3 regions of the Kitasatospora sp. NBC_01287 genome follow, and region 3 is predicted to be linked to each of the others. Evidence: riboswitches for the same ligand, from Rfam matches in the RefSeq annotation. Region 3 holds a riboswitch; each other region holds the start of a gene.
What was found. A riboswitch is a leader RNA that binds a small molecule or an ion and turns the genes downstream of it on or off. The one in region 3 is predicted to bind thiamine pyrophosphate.

Region 1: linked by a shared signal. The riboswitch ahead of thiO (glycine oxidase ThiO) and the one ahead of thiC (phosphomethylpyrimidine synthase ThiC) in region 3 are both predicted to bind thiamine pyrophosphate.
Region 2: linked by a shared signal. The riboswitch ahead of OG455_RS20735 (cytosine permease) and the one ahead of thiC (phosphomethylpyrimidine synthase ThiC) in region 3 are both predicted to bind thiamine pyrophosphate.

Annotation. Positions count from the first base shown of each region.
Region 1 is NZ_JAPEPB010000001.1:6,724,957-6,730,092, reverse strand. It holds gene thiE (thiamine phosphate synthase) at 1-456, opposite strand, end outside; gene OG455_RS29440 (Rv2175c family DNA-binding protein) at 453-818, opposite strand; gene OG455_RS29435 (NAD(P)/FAD-dependent oxidoreductase) at 876-2,078, opposite strand; TPP riboswitch at 2,149-2,261, shown strand; gene thiO (glycine oxidase ThiO) at 2,293-3,474, shown strand; gene thiS (sulfur carrier protein ThiS) at 3,471-3,728, shown strand; gene OG455_RS29420 (thiazole synthase) at 3,736-4,533, shown strand; gene pknB (Stk1 family PASTA domain-containing Ser/Thr kinase) at 4,637-5,136, shown strand, end outside.
Region 2 is NZ_JAPEPB010000001.1:4,827,162-4,832,297, forward strand. It holds gene OG455_RS20730 (glycerophosphodiester phosphodiesterase family protein) at 1-828, opposite strand, end outside; gene OG455_RS20735 (cytosine permease) at 894-2,228, opposite strand; TPP riboswitch at 2,337-2,483, opposite strand; gene OG455_RS20740 (S1C family serine protease) at 2,714-4,501, shown strand; tRNA gene OG455_RS20745 (tRNA-Ser) at 4,570-4,657, shown strand; gene OG455_RS20750 (hypothetical protein) at 4,753-5,136, shown strand, end outside.
Region 3 is NZ_JAPEPB010000001.1:4,670,803-4,675,938, reverse strand. It holds gene OG455_RS19970 (VC0807 family protein) at 184-855, shown strand; gene OG455_RS19965 (flotillin family protein) at 1,133-2,617, opposite strand; gene OG455_RS19960 (hypothetical protein) at 2,830-3,036, opposite strand; TPP riboswitch at 3,209-3,354, shown strand; gene thiC (phosphomethylpyrimidine synthase ThiC) at 3,351-5,136, shown strand, end outside.

The DNA.
Region 1 (5,136 bases), 2.1 Mb from region 3:
CGGCGCCGGCCGGCCCGGCTTGGTCGGGGTCGGCCAGAGCGGCCCGGTGCAGAAGTAGTCCACCCCCGGCTCGGCGATCGCCCCGGCGACCTCCGACTCGGCGTGGCAGGAGCGCCCGATCACCACGTCCGGACCCAGGATCGCCCGGGCGGCCGGCACCGGCAGGTCGTCCTGCCCCAGGTGCAGCACCTGGGGGCGGGCGGCGTGCGCGACGTCCGCCCGGTCGTTCACCGCGAAGAGCTTGCCGTGGCGCTCGGCGGCCGCCGCGAAGACCTCCAGGAACTCCAGCTCCTGCTTGGCCTCCAGGCCCTTGTCCCGCAGCTGGACGATGTCCACGCCGCCGGCCAGCACCGCGTCCAGGAACTGCTCCAGGTCGCCCTGCTCGCGGCGCGCGTCGGTGCACAGGTAGAGCCGGGCGGCGGCCAGCTTCGCGCGGTACTCGGCGCCCGCCGTCACAGGGACATCGCCTGGGCGCGCCGCTTCACCTCGGTGCCGCGGTTCTCCCGCAGCGCCTGGATCGGGCTGCCCGGCAGCGAGGGGTCCTCGGTGAAGAGCCACTCCAGGATCTCCTCGTCGGAGAACCGGCCGTCGCGCAGCACGGTCAGCGTCCCGGCCAGGTGCTTGACCAGGCCGTCGTCCTCGATGAAGGCGGCCGGGACCTGGAGCGACCGGTTGGGGCCGCGGCGCACCGCGATCAGCTTGTGGTCCTTGACCATCTGGCGGACCTCGGTGACCAGCACCCCCCAGCGCTCGGAGATGTCGGGCAGGTAGGTCCAGTCCTGGACCAGGGATTCGATCTTGGATTCCGTCTCACTCACAGCACCAGCCTGCCACCTCGCCGGGCCCCGGCGCACCACGCACCCGCTCGGAGCGCCTCAGCGCACGGCCGACTTGAGCGGCACGGCGGGGTCGGCGGCCAGCACCGGGTCCAGCTCGCGGCCCTGGTCGATCAGCCGCCGTGCCTGGGCCAGGTCGCGCGGGCGGTCCACGGTCAGCACCGCCACCGGCCGCCCCTCGCGCAGCCAGAGCGCGCTCCACCCGGGGTCGGCGGGCGAGCCGCGCCGCAGCAGCAGGTCGCCCGCAGCGTGCCGGCCCGCGTACTGCACCATCCGCCCGAACTGCTCGGACCAGAAGTACGGCACCGGGTCGTACGGGGCCGCCGCGCCCAGCAGCCCGGCCGCCACCGCCCGCCCCGAGTGCAGCGCGTGGTCCCAGTGCTGCACGGTGACCCGCCCGCCGTACCGGGTGGAGGGGTAGCCCGCGCAGTCGCCGGCCGCCCAGACCCCGGGCAGCGAGGTGCGCAGCGCGGCGTCGGCGAGGATCGCGCCGGCGGCGTCCAGCTCGATGCCGGAGCCGGCCAGCCAGGCGGTGTCGGGGCGGGCGCCGACGCCGATCACCACCTCGTCGGCGGGCACCGTCTCCCCGTCGGCCAGGTGCACCGCGCCGGGCACGATCCGGTCCACCCGGGCGCCGAGCCGCAGCTCGACCCCGGCCTCGGCGTACCAGGCCCGCATCGGCTCGGTCAGCTCGGCCGGCAGCGCGCCCGGCAGCGGCTCCCCGGCCGCCTCCAGCACGGTGACCCGGCAGCCGAGCAGGCGTGCGGCGGTCGCGGTCTCGGCGCCGATCCAGCCGGCGCCGACCAGTACCAGGTGGGCGCCGGGGCGCAGGACTGCACGCAGTGCGAGCGAATCGTCGACGGTGCGCAGCACCCGGGCGGCCTCGTCGCCGGGCAGCCGCACCGGCCTCGCGCCGGTGGCGATGACCAGGCGGTCGTAGGGCAGGTCGCCCGCGTCGGTACGCAGCGTGCCCGGGGCCAGCCCGGTGGCCCGGCGGCCGGTCAGCAACCGGACGTCGAGCGCCTCCCAGTCCAGGTCGAAGGCGGTCGCGGCGACCTTGCCGAGGAGCACGTCCTTGGAGAGCGGCGGCCGGTCGTAGGGGCGGTGCGGCTCCGCGCCGACCAGGCTCAGCGGCCCGCTCCAGCCCGCCTCCCGCAAGGCCACCGCGCACTGCGCGCCCGCCAGCCCCGCGCCGACCACGACCACCCGATCCGTGCTCCTCAGCTCTTCCACCTGCAGCACTGTAGCGATCCCGGCGGCGTCCGCCGAGTGGTCGTGCCTTCAGTCCGCCCGTCACCCGGCGTTATGGTGGGGGCATCCTCACGGGAGCCCGGTGCACCGGGCTGAGAGGCGGGCTACGGCGGCCCGCGACCGTCCGAACCTGATCCGGGTCATGCCGGCGAAGGGAGAACCGGTCCTCTTGTCACGCACCAATGACTTGTCGCACACCAATGCCTTGTCTCGCGCCAACGCCTTGTCTCGCACCGAGGACGACGCACCGACCGACGTGCTGGTGATCGGCGGCGGCATCATCGGCCTGGCGGTCGCCTGGCGCACCGCGCAGCGCGGGCTGCGGGTGGCCGTGGTCGACCCGGCCCCCGGCGGCGGTGCCGCGCGGGTCGCGGCGGGCATGCTGGCCCCGGTCACCGAGCTGCAGTACGGCGAGGAACCGCTGCTGCGCCTGGGCATGGCGTCCAACGAGCGGTACGCCGCCTTCACCGCCGAGCTGACCGAGCTGACCGGCCTGGACACCGGCTACCGCGTCACCGGCACGCTGGCGGTCGCGCTGGACGCCGACGACAAGGCCGAGCTGAGCGAGCTGCACGCCTTCCACCAGCGGCTCGGCCTCGCCTCCGACTGGCTGAGCGGCCGCGAGGCCCGCCGGCTGGAGCCGATGCTGGCCCCGGGGGTGCGCGGCGGCCTGCTGGTCACCGGCGACCACCAGGTGGACGGGCGGCGGCTGGCGGCGGCGCTGGTGCGGGCCTGCGAGCTGAGCGGTGTGCTGCTGCACCGGGCCGAGGCCGTCGAGCTGCTGGTCGAGGACGACCGGGCGACGGGCGTGCGGCTGGGCACCGGCGAGCGGCTGCTCGCCGCTCGGACCGTGCTGGCCGCGGGCGCGCGCAGCCACCTGCTACCGGGCCTGCCGCCCGGGGTGCTGCCCGCGATCCGCCCGGTCAAGGGCCAGATCCTGCGGCTGCGGATCCCGGCCGCCTACCGCCCCTTCCTCTCCCGCAACGTGCGCGCGGTGGTGCGCGGCGGCCACCTCTACCTGGTGCCGCGGGCGGACGGCGAGCTGGTGGTCGGGGCGACCACCGAGGAGCAGGGCCACGACACCACCGTCACCGCGGGCGGCGTCTACGAGCTGCTGCGCGACGCCCACGAGCTGGTCCCCGGGATCACCGAGCTGCCGCTGGTGGAGACCGGCGCGGGCCTGCGCCCCGGCTCGCCCGACAACGCCCCGCTGCTGGGGCCCACCGCGCTGCCCGGACTGGTCGCCGCCACCGGCCACTACCGCAACGGCGTGCTGCTCACCCCGGTCACCGGCGACCTGCTCGCCGAGTACCTGGCCGACGGCACGCTGCCCGAGCGGGCCGCCCCGTTCTCCCCCGACCGCTTCGCCCTCAGGAGCCTGGTATGAGCCTGATCCCCCCGGCCGTCCCCGTGACCGGCCCCCCAGCCGTCCCCGTGACCGTCCCCCTGACCGTCAACGGCGAGCCGCGCGAGGTCAGCGGCGGGGCCACCCTCGCCGAGCTGGTCGCCGAGCTGTCCAAGGCCCCCTCCGGGGTGGCGGCCGCGGTCAACGAGGCCGTGGTGCCGCGCGGTTCGTGGGCCGGCACCCTGCTGGCGGCCGGCGACCGGGTGGAGATCCTCACCGCCGTGCAGGGAGGCTGACGCCGCGATGGCCGACGACCTGCTGACGATCGCCGACACCACTTTCACCTCCCGCCTGATCATGGGCACCGGCGGGGCGCCCAGCCTGGAGGTCCTGGAGCAGGCGCTGCGCGTCTCGGGCACCGAGCTGACCACGGTGGCGATGCGCCGGGTCAAGGCCGACACCCAGGGCTCGGTGCTGGACGTGCTGGTCCGCAACGGCATCCGGATCCTGCCCAACACGGCCGGCTGCTTCACCGCGGGCGAGGCGGTGCTGACCGCCCGGCTGGCCCGCGAGGCGCTCGGCACCGACTGGGTGAAGCTGGAGGTGATCGCCGACGAGCGGACCCTGCTGCCGGATCCGATCGAACTCCTGGACGCCGCCGAGACGCTGGTGGACGAGGGCTTCACCGTGCTCCCCTACACCAACGACGACCCGGTGCTGGCCCGCAAGCTGGAGGACGTCGGCTGCGCGGCGATCATGCCGCTGGGCTCGCCGATCGGCTCGGGCCTGGGCATCCGCAACCCGCACAACTTCCAGCTGATCGTGGCGGGCGCGGGCGTCCCGGTGATCCTGGACGCCGGCGCGGGCACCGCCTCGGACGTGGCGCTCGCGATGGAACTGGGCTGCTCGGCGGTGATGCTGGCCTCGGCCGTGACCCGCGCGCAGGACCCGGTGCTGATGGCGGACGCGATGCGCCGGGCCGCTGAGGCCGGGCGGCTGGCCCACCGGGCCGGGCGGATCCCGCGCCGCTTCCACGCCGAGGCCTCCTCGACGATGGCCGGGCGCGCCGACCTGGACCACCGGGAGCGGCCCGCCTTCTGACGGCCCGTCCGGCACCGTTCGCCCGCACTGATGACCAACCGTCGTATTGAATTATGACGGCCAGGTCATCCAACCGTGTTCTGTCCGCCCCTACACTCCTCTGGTGGACACGACCTTGAACGATCCTCCGCCTTCCGCTTGGGGGGACCCCCATCTCGGGACGCTGCTCGACGGCCGCTACCGGGTCGAGGAGCGCATCGCGGTGGGGGGCATGGCCACGGTCTACCGGGGCACCGACACCCGGCTCGACCGGGTGCTCGCGCTCAAGGTGATGCACCCCGCGCTGGCCGGGGACGCCGGGTTCACCGACCGCTTCATCCGGGAGGCCAAGGCCGTCGCCCGGCTCTCCCACCCCAACGTGGTCAACGTCTTCGACCAGGGCGCGGACGGCGGCTCGGTCTTCCTGGCCATGGAGTACGTGCCCGGGCGGACCCTGCGCGACCTGCTGAGCGACCGCGGCGCGCTCTCGGTGCGGGCCGCGCTCGACGTGCTGGAGCCGGTGCTGGCCGCGCTGGGCGCCGCGCACCGGGCCAACCTGGTGCACCGGGACGTCAAGCCGGAGAACGTGCTGATCACCGACGGCGGCCTGGTCAAGGTCGCCGA
Region 2 (5,136 bases), 160 kb from region 3:
CTCGACACCGAGCTCCAGGCAGAGCGCGACGTCCTCGGGGCGGTCCACCGTCCAGACGTGCACCCGGTGCCCGGCGGCCCGCAACCGGGTCACCAACTCCGGCTTGCGGCGGACCAGTTCGATGCCCGGTCCGGCGATCACCGCGCCGGCCGGCAGCCCGGCGCCGGGCCACAGGCGCAGCAGCGAGGGGTGCTCGAAGAGGAAGACCCGGGGAAACTCCGGTGCCGAGTCCCGCAGCCGGCCGAGCGCCAGCCCGGAGAAGCTCATCAGCCTGGCGTGCGGCCGCGCCGGGTCGCCCTCGCCGGCCGGCGCGCCCTGGATCCCGAAGCGGCGCAGCATCCGCACCAGCTCGGCCTCCACCGCGCCCCGGTAGCGCACCGGGTGCTTGGTCTCGATCGCCAGGTCCACCCGGCGTCCGCAGTCGGCGACCAGCTCCAGCAGCGACTCCAGCCTCAGCACCGAGTGCCGCTCCGGATCCGCCGCGCCGCCGTCACCGGTGGGGCGGCCGGGGCCCGCTGGTGCTTCGTCGGCGACCGGCTTCCAGGAGCCGAAGTCGTGCGCCGCCAGTTCCGCCAGGGTGAGCGTGGAGACCACCTTGCGCCCGCCGTCCGAGACCCGGGCGATGGTCCGGTCGTGCACGCAGACGAGCTGCCGGTCCCTGGTCAGCCGGACGTCGCACTCGACCGCGTCGGCCCCCTCGGTCAGCGCCCGCCGGTAGGCCGCCAGGGTGTGCTCGGGCAGCGCGGCCGAGGAGCCGCGGTGGGCGACCACCTGGACCCCCGGTGCGGTGCGGGCGGGGTCGGCGGCGGAGAGGTCGGGAGTCGTCACGGCACCACCCTAAGCGGCCCGGGTGACCCGGACGCGACGAGCACCCCAACGCCGGGTTCCGCAGGTCAGGCGGTGTCCGAGAGCCGGTTCAGCCCCAGCGTCAGCAGGCCCGCGACCAGGAAGGAGAAGAGCGAGGCGGAGGTCCACTCCTGCGGGGTGAAGTGCGCCCAGGACTGGGTGTCCGTCCAGAAGCGCGTCCAGGGTCCGGCGTGCTGGGTCGGCGCCAGGAACTGGTAGGTGCACAGGCCCAACGCCCACGGCAGCAGCATCAGTGGCCGGGCCGGTGCCTGCTGCGACATGTCCCAGCCGCGCCGGCCGCGGCCCAGGAAGTAGTCGGCGGCCAGCACCGCGAGCAGCGGCACGAAGACCGAGCCGATCAGCCCGAGGAAGGCGTAGTAGGAGTTGGTGAACTCGGTGATCCGCAGCGCCAGCACGGTGACCAGCAGGCCGATCCCGCCGGTCAGCAGCCGCCGGTCGACCCTCGGGAAGAGGTTGTGCACCGACATGGCGGTCGAGTAGACGTTGGCGAAGGACTGGTCCGCCTCGCGCAGCACCAGGACCAGCAGGAAGGCCCAGCCGGCCGTCACCCCGGTGAAGGAGTCCAGCAGGTTGTCGGCGTTGCCGTGCGACTGGAGCAGCGCGATCAGGCCGAGCAGGTAGCACCAGACCTGGGCCACGGTGTAGCCGGAGAAGGTCCCCCAGAAGGAGGCCCGCCCGGTGCGCGAGTGCCGGGTGTAGTCGGCGGCCAGCGGCACGAAGGAGATCGAGACGGCGATGATCGCGTCGGTCGCGCCGAGGAAGCCGTGCCAGTTGCCGGCTCCCGGGTCGGGCCAGCCCTGCCGCCCCAGCTGGACGGTGTAGTAGACCATCGCCACGCCCACCGCGATCGCCACGTACTTGCGCAGCGCCGCGATCGACCCCAGCGGCCAGATCGTCAGCACGGTGGTCAGCAGGCCGGCCAGCACCACGAAGAGCCAGCGCCAGCCCTGGGTACCGGCCACCGTCTGGGCACCCCAGGCGATCACGATCAGCTCGTAGACGCCCCAGCCCACGCACTGCGCGATGTTCAGCACGGTCGGCACGTAGGAGAGCCGGGTGCCGAAGAGCCCGCGCAGCACGGCCATGGCCGGCGCGCCGGTGCGGGCGCCGATCAGCGCGGCCACGCCCAGCATCGCGGTGCCGATCACGGTGCCCGCCACGATCGCGGTCAGCGCCGCGGTGAAGGAGAGCTCGCTGCCGGGCTGGCCCAGCACGGTGGCGGCGCTGGTGAAGCCGATCAGGCTGATCCCCAGGTTGGCCCAGAGCGCGAACTGGTCCTTGAAGCCCAGGGTGCGCGGCGGCGCGGTGTCCAGCACCAGCGGTGCCTCGGCGTGGCCGGCCGCGGCCCGCGGTTCGAGCACCGCCGTCGACGAGGACGACGAGGACGACGAGGGCGACGAGGGCGAGGAGGGCGAGGAGGACGAGGAGGGTGACGACGGGGAAGGCGAAGATGGGGAAGGCGAAGCAGCCGTCATGGCCAGGACTCCCTACGCCGGCATTACCCGGACAGGTTCCGGCGGTCAGCACTCCCTCGACCGCACCGGCGTCACCGCCATGGCGTACGGTCGATCAGCGCACTCTCAGCCTGGTGGGTCCAAGCTCCCGCGTGTCGATCAGGAAGCGACAGGGTAGCCCGGCGCTTGGATTACGCCAAGGCACGGCAGTGCGCCGTCCGGATCGCGGAACGCCTCGGGGAGGCCGTTCGGGTGTCGCGAGCAGGGCGAACGGGGGCCTGTTCGGTCCGTCTAAGGATTCTTACCAGTTCTTCAGGCGGCCCCTTACGGCAACCAGATCGGGCATAGGAAAAACTAGGGGCCAAGGTCCCTGTCAGCTATGGAGGTCGTCCGTGAGCACCGAGCACGAGAGTGGTTCCACCGGTCCGCAGGGGGAGCAGCTCTCCAGCGGGCACGGCGAGCCGGGGGGCACTTCGGCGGTCGGTGACCCCCGGGCGGGCACCGAGCCCGCGGCGAGCGAGCCGACGATGGTCCTGCCCGCGGCGGACCCGGGCGTGGCGGACGCGAGCGCGCCCGAGCGGCCCGTGGCACCGCAGCCGACCCTGGCCCTGACCAAGGTGCCCGCCCCGGAGCCGACCCCGGCCGCGCCGCCCGCCGAGCCCGCCAGGACCTACCTGGACGCGCCGCCGCCGGCCGCGCCCGGCTACCTGGACGCCCCGCCGCCGGTCCCGTCGGCGCCCGCCGTCGAGCCGCCCGCCAACCCGTACGCGGCCCCCGCGGCCCCGCTCGCCGCCCCGCCCGTGGGCGGCGCCCCGATCACCCCCGGCCTGCCGGCCGCCGGGGCCCCGCAGGGCGAGCAGCACCACCCGTTCGGCGCCGGCACCCCGATCGGCGATGCCTGGTCGACCCCGCAGCAGGGCCTGCCCGGCTACCCGGAGGGGACGGAGTTCGCCGGCCACCCGCAGGGCGGCGTCCCCGGTTACCCCGGCGGACCGGAGTTCCCCGGCGAGTACCCGGGCGGCTTCGCCCCGCCGCCCGCGCCGCGCAAGAAGGGCAAGGGCTCGCTGATCGCGCTGATCGCCGCGGTCGCCCTGGTGGCCGGTGTCGCGGGCGGGGTGGCCGGCGCGGCGCTCAAGGGCAACGGCAGCTCCGGCTCGTCCGCCCTGACCGGCAACAGTCGCTCCAGCACCACGACCACCAGCGCCAACAACCAGGTCGCGCTCAACCGGGCACCCGACTCGGTGGCCGGCATCGCGGGCACCGCGTTGCCCAGCACCGTCACCATCAAGGCGGAGGGCAGCTCGGAGTCCGGCACCGGCACCGGCTTCATCTTCGACACCCAGGGCCACATCCTGACCAACAACCACGTGGTCGCCCCGGCGGACAACGGCGGCAAGCTGAGCGTCAAGTTCTCCGACGGCAACACCTACCCCGCCTCGGTGGTCGGCAAGGCCAAGGGCTACGACCTCGCGGTGGTCAAGCTGGACGCGCAGCCGAGCGAGAAGCTCACCCCGCTCCCGCTGGGCGACTCCGACCAGGTCGCGGTCGGCGACGTGTCGATCGCCATCGGCGCGCCGTACGACCTGGAGAGCACCGTCACCTCCGGCATCATCAGCGCCAAGAACCGCCCGGTCGCCTCCGGTGACCAGGCCAGCACCCAGACCTCGTACATGAACGCGCTGCAGACCGACGCCTCGATCAACCCGGGCAACTCCGGCGGCCCGCTGCTCAACGCGAGCGGCCAGGTGATCGGGATCAACTCGGCGATCCAGTCCAACTCCAGCGGCAGCGGCCAGGCCGGCAGCATCGGCCTCGGCTTCGCGATCCCGATCAACCAGGCCAAGCGGGTCGCCCAGATGCTGATCACCACCGGCACCCCGGTCTACGCGACCCTCGGCGTGCTGCGCAACGACGACTACAGCGGGGACGGCGCGCAGATCATGACCTCCCCGGTCGGCGGCACCCCGGCCGTCACCCCCGGCGGCCCTGCCGACCAGGCCGGCCTGAAGCCGGGCGACGTGATCACCAAGCTCGGCGGCGAGATCATCGACAACGGTCCCGCCCTGGTCAGCGCCATCTGGACGCACGCCCCCGGCGACAAGGTGGACGTCGACTACACCCGCAACGGCACCTCCGGCCACACCAGCGTCACCCTGGGCAGCCGCTCCGGCGACCAGTAACCCCCGTCCCGCCCAGCCGCAAACCGGTGCACCGAACCCCCGCGGACCCGTTAGGCTGACCTCCGCCTGGAGAGCTGCCCGAGCGGCCTAAGGGAACAGTCTTGAAAACTGTCGTGCGGTGACCCCGTACCGTGGGTTCGAATCCCACGCTCTCCGCCGCGGACCGGCCCCTGACCAGCGACAACGGTCAGGGGCCGGGGTCTTTTCGGATCTTCAGCTCTCCTTCAGGCGGGCCTGGCAGGGTAGGGCTCATGACGACTGCTCAACTGCGGCCGAGCGAGCCGGCCGCCGCCGCGGAGCGCCTGCTGAGCAAGGTGCCCGAGGTCACGGCGCTGTTCTGGATCACCAAGGTGCTCACCACCGGGATGGGTGAGGACGCCTCGGACTTCCTGGTGCGCACGCTCGATCCGGTGCCCGCGGTCGGGCTGGGCGGGGTGCTGCTGGTGGCGGCACTGGCGCTGCAGTTCCGGGTGAAGCGGTACATCCCGTGGGTGTACTGGCTGGCGGTCACCATGGTGAGCGTCTTCGGGACGATGGCGGCGGACGTGCTGCACGTGGGGTTCGGGGTGCCGTACACCGTTTCGGCGCCGGGGTTCCTGGTGGTGCTGCTGGCGGTCTTCGCCTGGTGGCGGATC
Region 3 (5,136 bases):
CCCCTGCCCGCTGCCCCCCCCCGCCCGCTGACCCCTGCTCGCCGGACCCCGCCCGCTGACCGCCGTCACCCGTGCGCGTGACACCTGTCATGCGGCAGTGACGACAGCGGGCACTGACGCCGGATCAGCTCAACTTGGGATGATCCTCTTGTCAGCGGGCGGGCCAGCGGGAGGACCGGAACCATGAGCGAGACCACCATCACCGAGGCGGCCCCGGCCGCCAAGCGCGCCAACCCCCTGGTCGGCGCGCTGCTCCCGCTCGTGGTCGACATCGCGGTGCCGCTGGCGGTCTACTACCTGGCCCACTCGGCCTTCGGCCTGAGCCTGCTGTCCGCGCTGATCGTCAGCAGCGTGGTGCCGGCCGCGCGGACCCTCTACGCACTGACCCGCCGGCGCGAGGCCAACGCGCTGGCCGGCCTGATGCTGGTGGTCAACGTGGCGGGCATCGTCACCACCTTCCTCACCGGCGACCCTCGGCTGATGATCGCCAAGGACGGCCTGGTGAGCAGCGCGATCGGCGCCGGCATCCTCTTCTCCGCGCTGCGCGGCAAGCCGCTGATGGCGATGGGTCTGCGCCCCTTCCTGACCGGCGGCGACACGGCGCGCGAGGCCGCCTGGGAGCGGCTGTCCGCCTCCAGCGACGTCTTCCGCCGCCACGCGCTGCGGCACTCGGTGATCTGGGGCGCGGCGCTGCTGCTGGAGTGCGCGGCCCGGGTGGTCGGGGCCTACACGCTGCCGCTGACCACCATGGTCTGGCTGCCCACCGTCTTCCTGATCGGCGCGATCGGGGTGGCGAGCGTGCTCTCCGGGCCGAGCACCGAGCGGATGAAGAAGCTCCTCACCGAGCAGGCCTGACACCCCGCCCCGCCCACCGCTCCGACCAGACCGGAAGAAGAACCATGCGCGGCAAGGGCATCGACTACGACACCGGCTTCCGCCCCGGCGACGGGATCTCCCGCGAGGACTTCGACCCCGCCGTGGTGCACGAGGAGCTGCGGGTGATCGCCGAGGAGCTGCACCGCACGGCGGTGCGGATCTCCGGCGCCGACCCCATGGGGGCACCTCCCGCCCGAAGCGGTGTGGCCCGCCCCGCCCGAAGGCGGAGCGGGCCACACCGTCCCGCTGTCCGGCGTCAGGCGGTCGGGTCCGCCTGGAGCGGGATGGCGTGCGTGGTGGTGGCGGCGGCCGTGCTCGGCCTGGCCGCCTCGTCCGCGCTCTCGGCGGCCGGGCTCATCGAGCCGAGCAGCTGGCGGGCCAGCCCCAGGCCGGTGCCGCCCATGGTGAGCGCCTTGGCGAACATCTCGCCCATCCCCTCGGCGCCGTTGAGCAGCACCATGTGCTCGACGTTGCCGAAGGCCTCGGCTCCCGCCCGGACGATCTCCGGCCAGTTCTCGGCCAACTGCTGGGCGACCACGGCCTCCTGGTTCTCGGCCAGCGCGGCCGCCCGGGCCTTGATCGCCTCGGCCTCGGCCAGACCCAGCGCGCGGGCCGCCTCGGCCGTCGCCAGACCCTTGGCCTCGGCCGCGGCTGCCTCGGCCTGACCGGTGGCCCGGGTCGCCTCGGCGGCGGCCAGACCGCGCGCCTTGGTCGCCTCGGCCTCGGCCAGCGCGGCGATCTTCACCCGGTTCGCCTCGGCGCCCGCCTTGAGCTCGGTCTCCTTGGCCTGCGCCTGGGCGGCCGAGATGCGCGCGTCGCGGTCGGCCTCGGCCTTGGTGCGGGTCTCGTAGGCGCGGGCGTCGGCCGGCTTGCGGACCTCGGCCTGCAGCTGCTGCTCCTTGCGGTGACCCTCCAGCTCGGCGACCTTGGTCTCCTGGACCACGACCTCCTGCCGGGAGGCGGCCTGGGCGAGCGGGCCGGCCTGCAGCGCGCGGGCCGCGGCGGTGTCCATCTCGGCCTGGTAGCCGGCCTGCTGGATACCGGAGTTGCGGGTGGCCTCGGCCTTGCGGGCGAACGCCTCCTGCTCCGCCTCGGTGGCCTCCCGGTCGGCCGAGGCAGCCGCGATGCGCGCGTCGCGCTGGACGGCGGCGGCGTGCGGGGCGGCCAGGTTCTTGATGTAGCCGGTCGGGTCCAGGATCTCCTGGATCTGCAGCGAGTCGATGATCAGGCCGAGCTTCTCCATCTCGGCCCCGGAGGCGGCCCGGGTCTCCCCGGTCAGGCGCTCGCGGTCGCGGATCATCTCCTCGACCGTCAGCCCGCCGACGATGGAGCGCAGGTGACCGGCGAAGACGTTGTGGACCCGCTGGCCCATCATCTTCTGCTGGTCCAGGAAGCGGCGCGCGGCGTTGGCGATCGACACCGTGTCGTCGCCCACCTTGAAGATCACCACGCCCTTGACCTGGACCGGGATCCCCTGCGAGGTCACGCACTCGACGTCCAGGTCGGCCTCGTTGAGGTCGAGCGAGAGCTTGCGGACCACCTGGATGCCGGGGGTCACCAGGGTCCCCCGCCCGGTCACCACCCGGAAGCCGAGTCCGTCGGCGAGGCCCTCGGTGCGGTGCTTGGAACCGGAGATGATCAGTGCTTCGTTCGGCTCGGCGACCCGCCAGCACATCTTGAAGATCACGATCAGAATCACGACTGCCGCGGCGACGATCCCCGCGATGGTGCCGATCAACATCGGCCTTTTCCCCCTTCAGGGCACACCGCTCCGTGGCTGCGCTCGGTTGTGCAGGATTGCGCGGAACGCGGTGGCGAGTCGAGATTCTGCGCCTGTTTCGATCAGTTGGCCAGTCCGGCGCGGCGTGTCCCGCGAGGCTGTGACAGGTGGTCACCCGGCGTGGACCTCGGTGGCCGGAAGGCGACGCAGTGTGCCGGCCGAGTTGCCGTGGTTCAGGGGCCCGCCGGGGCGACGTACACCGTGCGCGGCGGCTGGTACTCGACCACCAGCACCGGTGTGCCGACCGGCAGCGCCTCGCCCGGCAGCGCCAGGTAGGCCAGGAACGCCTCGGTGCTCTGCCGCTCCGGCACGTGCACCATCACCTCGCCGACCAGGCCCGGCCCCACCTTGCCGGTCACCCGTCCCAGGTATCCGATCACGCGACCACTCCCCCTTCCGTCCCGCCGTCGTCGGCGTCCTCCCAGTCTGACGCACTGTCCGAATGCCGCCCCCGCCCGGTGCCGATCCGGCGTCGTCGCGCTGCCCGGACCCCTACTGGACCACCCCCCGGGCCTGCGGCTACCGTGTGGGACACATCTTTGGGCAGGCAAGTCCGCCTGCCGACGGGAGCTCGGAGCACCGGGCTGAGAGGGCGCTGAAGGGCCCGTGGCCGTTTCCCAGGCCATGGACCGAACGCTGCGCCGACCGCAGGAACCTGGACCGGGTAATGCCGGCGTAGGGAGTAGAGGGTCTGATGACCACATTTGATGACGCACGTCCGGCTGCCGACGCACGCCCGGCTGCCGCCGACGCGGCGGCCGACGCCACCAACGCGTCCACTGCCACCCCCACCACCGTGACCAGCGCGACCACCGGGTACCCGACGCCGGCCTGGCGCAAGGCCTACCGCGAGGGCTCCCGTCCCGACCTGCGGGTCCCCTACCGGGAGGTGGTGCTGACCAACGAGCGCACCGTCCCGCTGTACGACACCTCGGGCCCGTACACCGACCCCGCCTTCGAGGCCGACGTCCGCCGCGGCCTGCCCCCGCTGCGCGACCCGTGGATCCGCCAGCGCGGCGACGTCGAGGAGTACGACGGCCGCGAGGCGCGCCCGGAGGACGACGGGATCAAGCACACCTCGCCGCGCGGCGGCAACCTGCGCAACCTGGACGCCGTCTTCCCCGGCCGCCCGCGCCGCCCGCTGCGGGCCCGCGACGGCGCCGCCGTCACCCAACTCGCCTACGCCAAGCGCGGGATCACCACCCCCGAGATGGAGTTCATCGCGCTGCGCGAGGGCCTGGCGGCCGATTTCGTGCGGGACGAGGTGGCCCGCGGCCGCGCGGTCATCCCGCTGAACGTCAACCACCCCGAGGTCGAGCCGGCCATCATCGGCACCAACTTCCTGGTGAAGATCAACGCCAACATCGGCAACAGCGCGGTCACTTCCTCGATCGAGGAGGAGGTGGAGAAGATGACCTGGGCCACCCGCTGGGGCGCCGACACGGTGATGGACCTCTCCACCGGCCGCAACATCCACACCACCCGCGAGTGGATCCTGCGCAACTCCCCCGTGCCGATCGGCACCGTGCCGCTCTACCAGGCGCTGGAGAAGGTGGACGGCAAGGCCGAGGAGCTGAGCTGGGAGGTCTACCGGGACACCATCGTCGAGCAGTGCGAGCAGGGCGTCGACTACATGACGGTGCACGCCGGCGTGCTGCTGCGCTACGTCCCGCTGACGGCCCGCCGCAAGACCGGCATCGTCTCGCGCGGCGGCTCGATCATGGCCGCCTGGTGCCTGGCGCACCATCAGGAGAACTTCCTCTACACCAACTTCGAGGAACTCTGCGACATCCTGCGCGCCTACGACGTCACCTTCTCGCTCGGTGACGGCCTGCGCCCCGGCTCGATCGCGGACGCCAACGACGAGGCGCAGTTCGCCGAGCTGCGCACCCTGGGCGAGTTGGGCCGGATCGCCCGCGAGCGCGACGTCCAGGTGATGATCGAGGGCCCGGGCCATGTCCCGATGCACAAGATCAAGGAGAACATGGACCTCCAGCGGGAGATCTGCGACGAGGCCCCGTTCTACACGCTCGGCCCACTCACCACCGACGTGGCGCCCGGCTACGACCACATCACCTCCGGCATCGGCGCCGCGATGATCGCCTGGTGGGGCACCGCGATGCTCTGCTACGTCACGCCCAAGGAGCACCTGGGCCTGCCGAACCGGGACGACGTCAAGACCGGCGTGATCACCTACAAGATCGCCGCCCACGCCGCCGACCTCGCCAAGGGCCACCCCGGCGCCCAGGAGTGGGACGACGCGCTCTCCGACGCGCGCTTCGAGTTCCGCTGGGAGGACCAGTTCAACCTGGCCCTCGACCCCGAGACGGCCCGCGCCTTCCACGACGAGACGCTGCCGGCCGAGCCAGCGAAGACGGCGCACTTCTGCTCGATGTGCGGGCCGAAGTTCTGCAGCATGAAGATCAGCCAGAAGATCCGCGCCGAGCACGGCGAGGGATCCACGGCGGTCAGCAGCGACT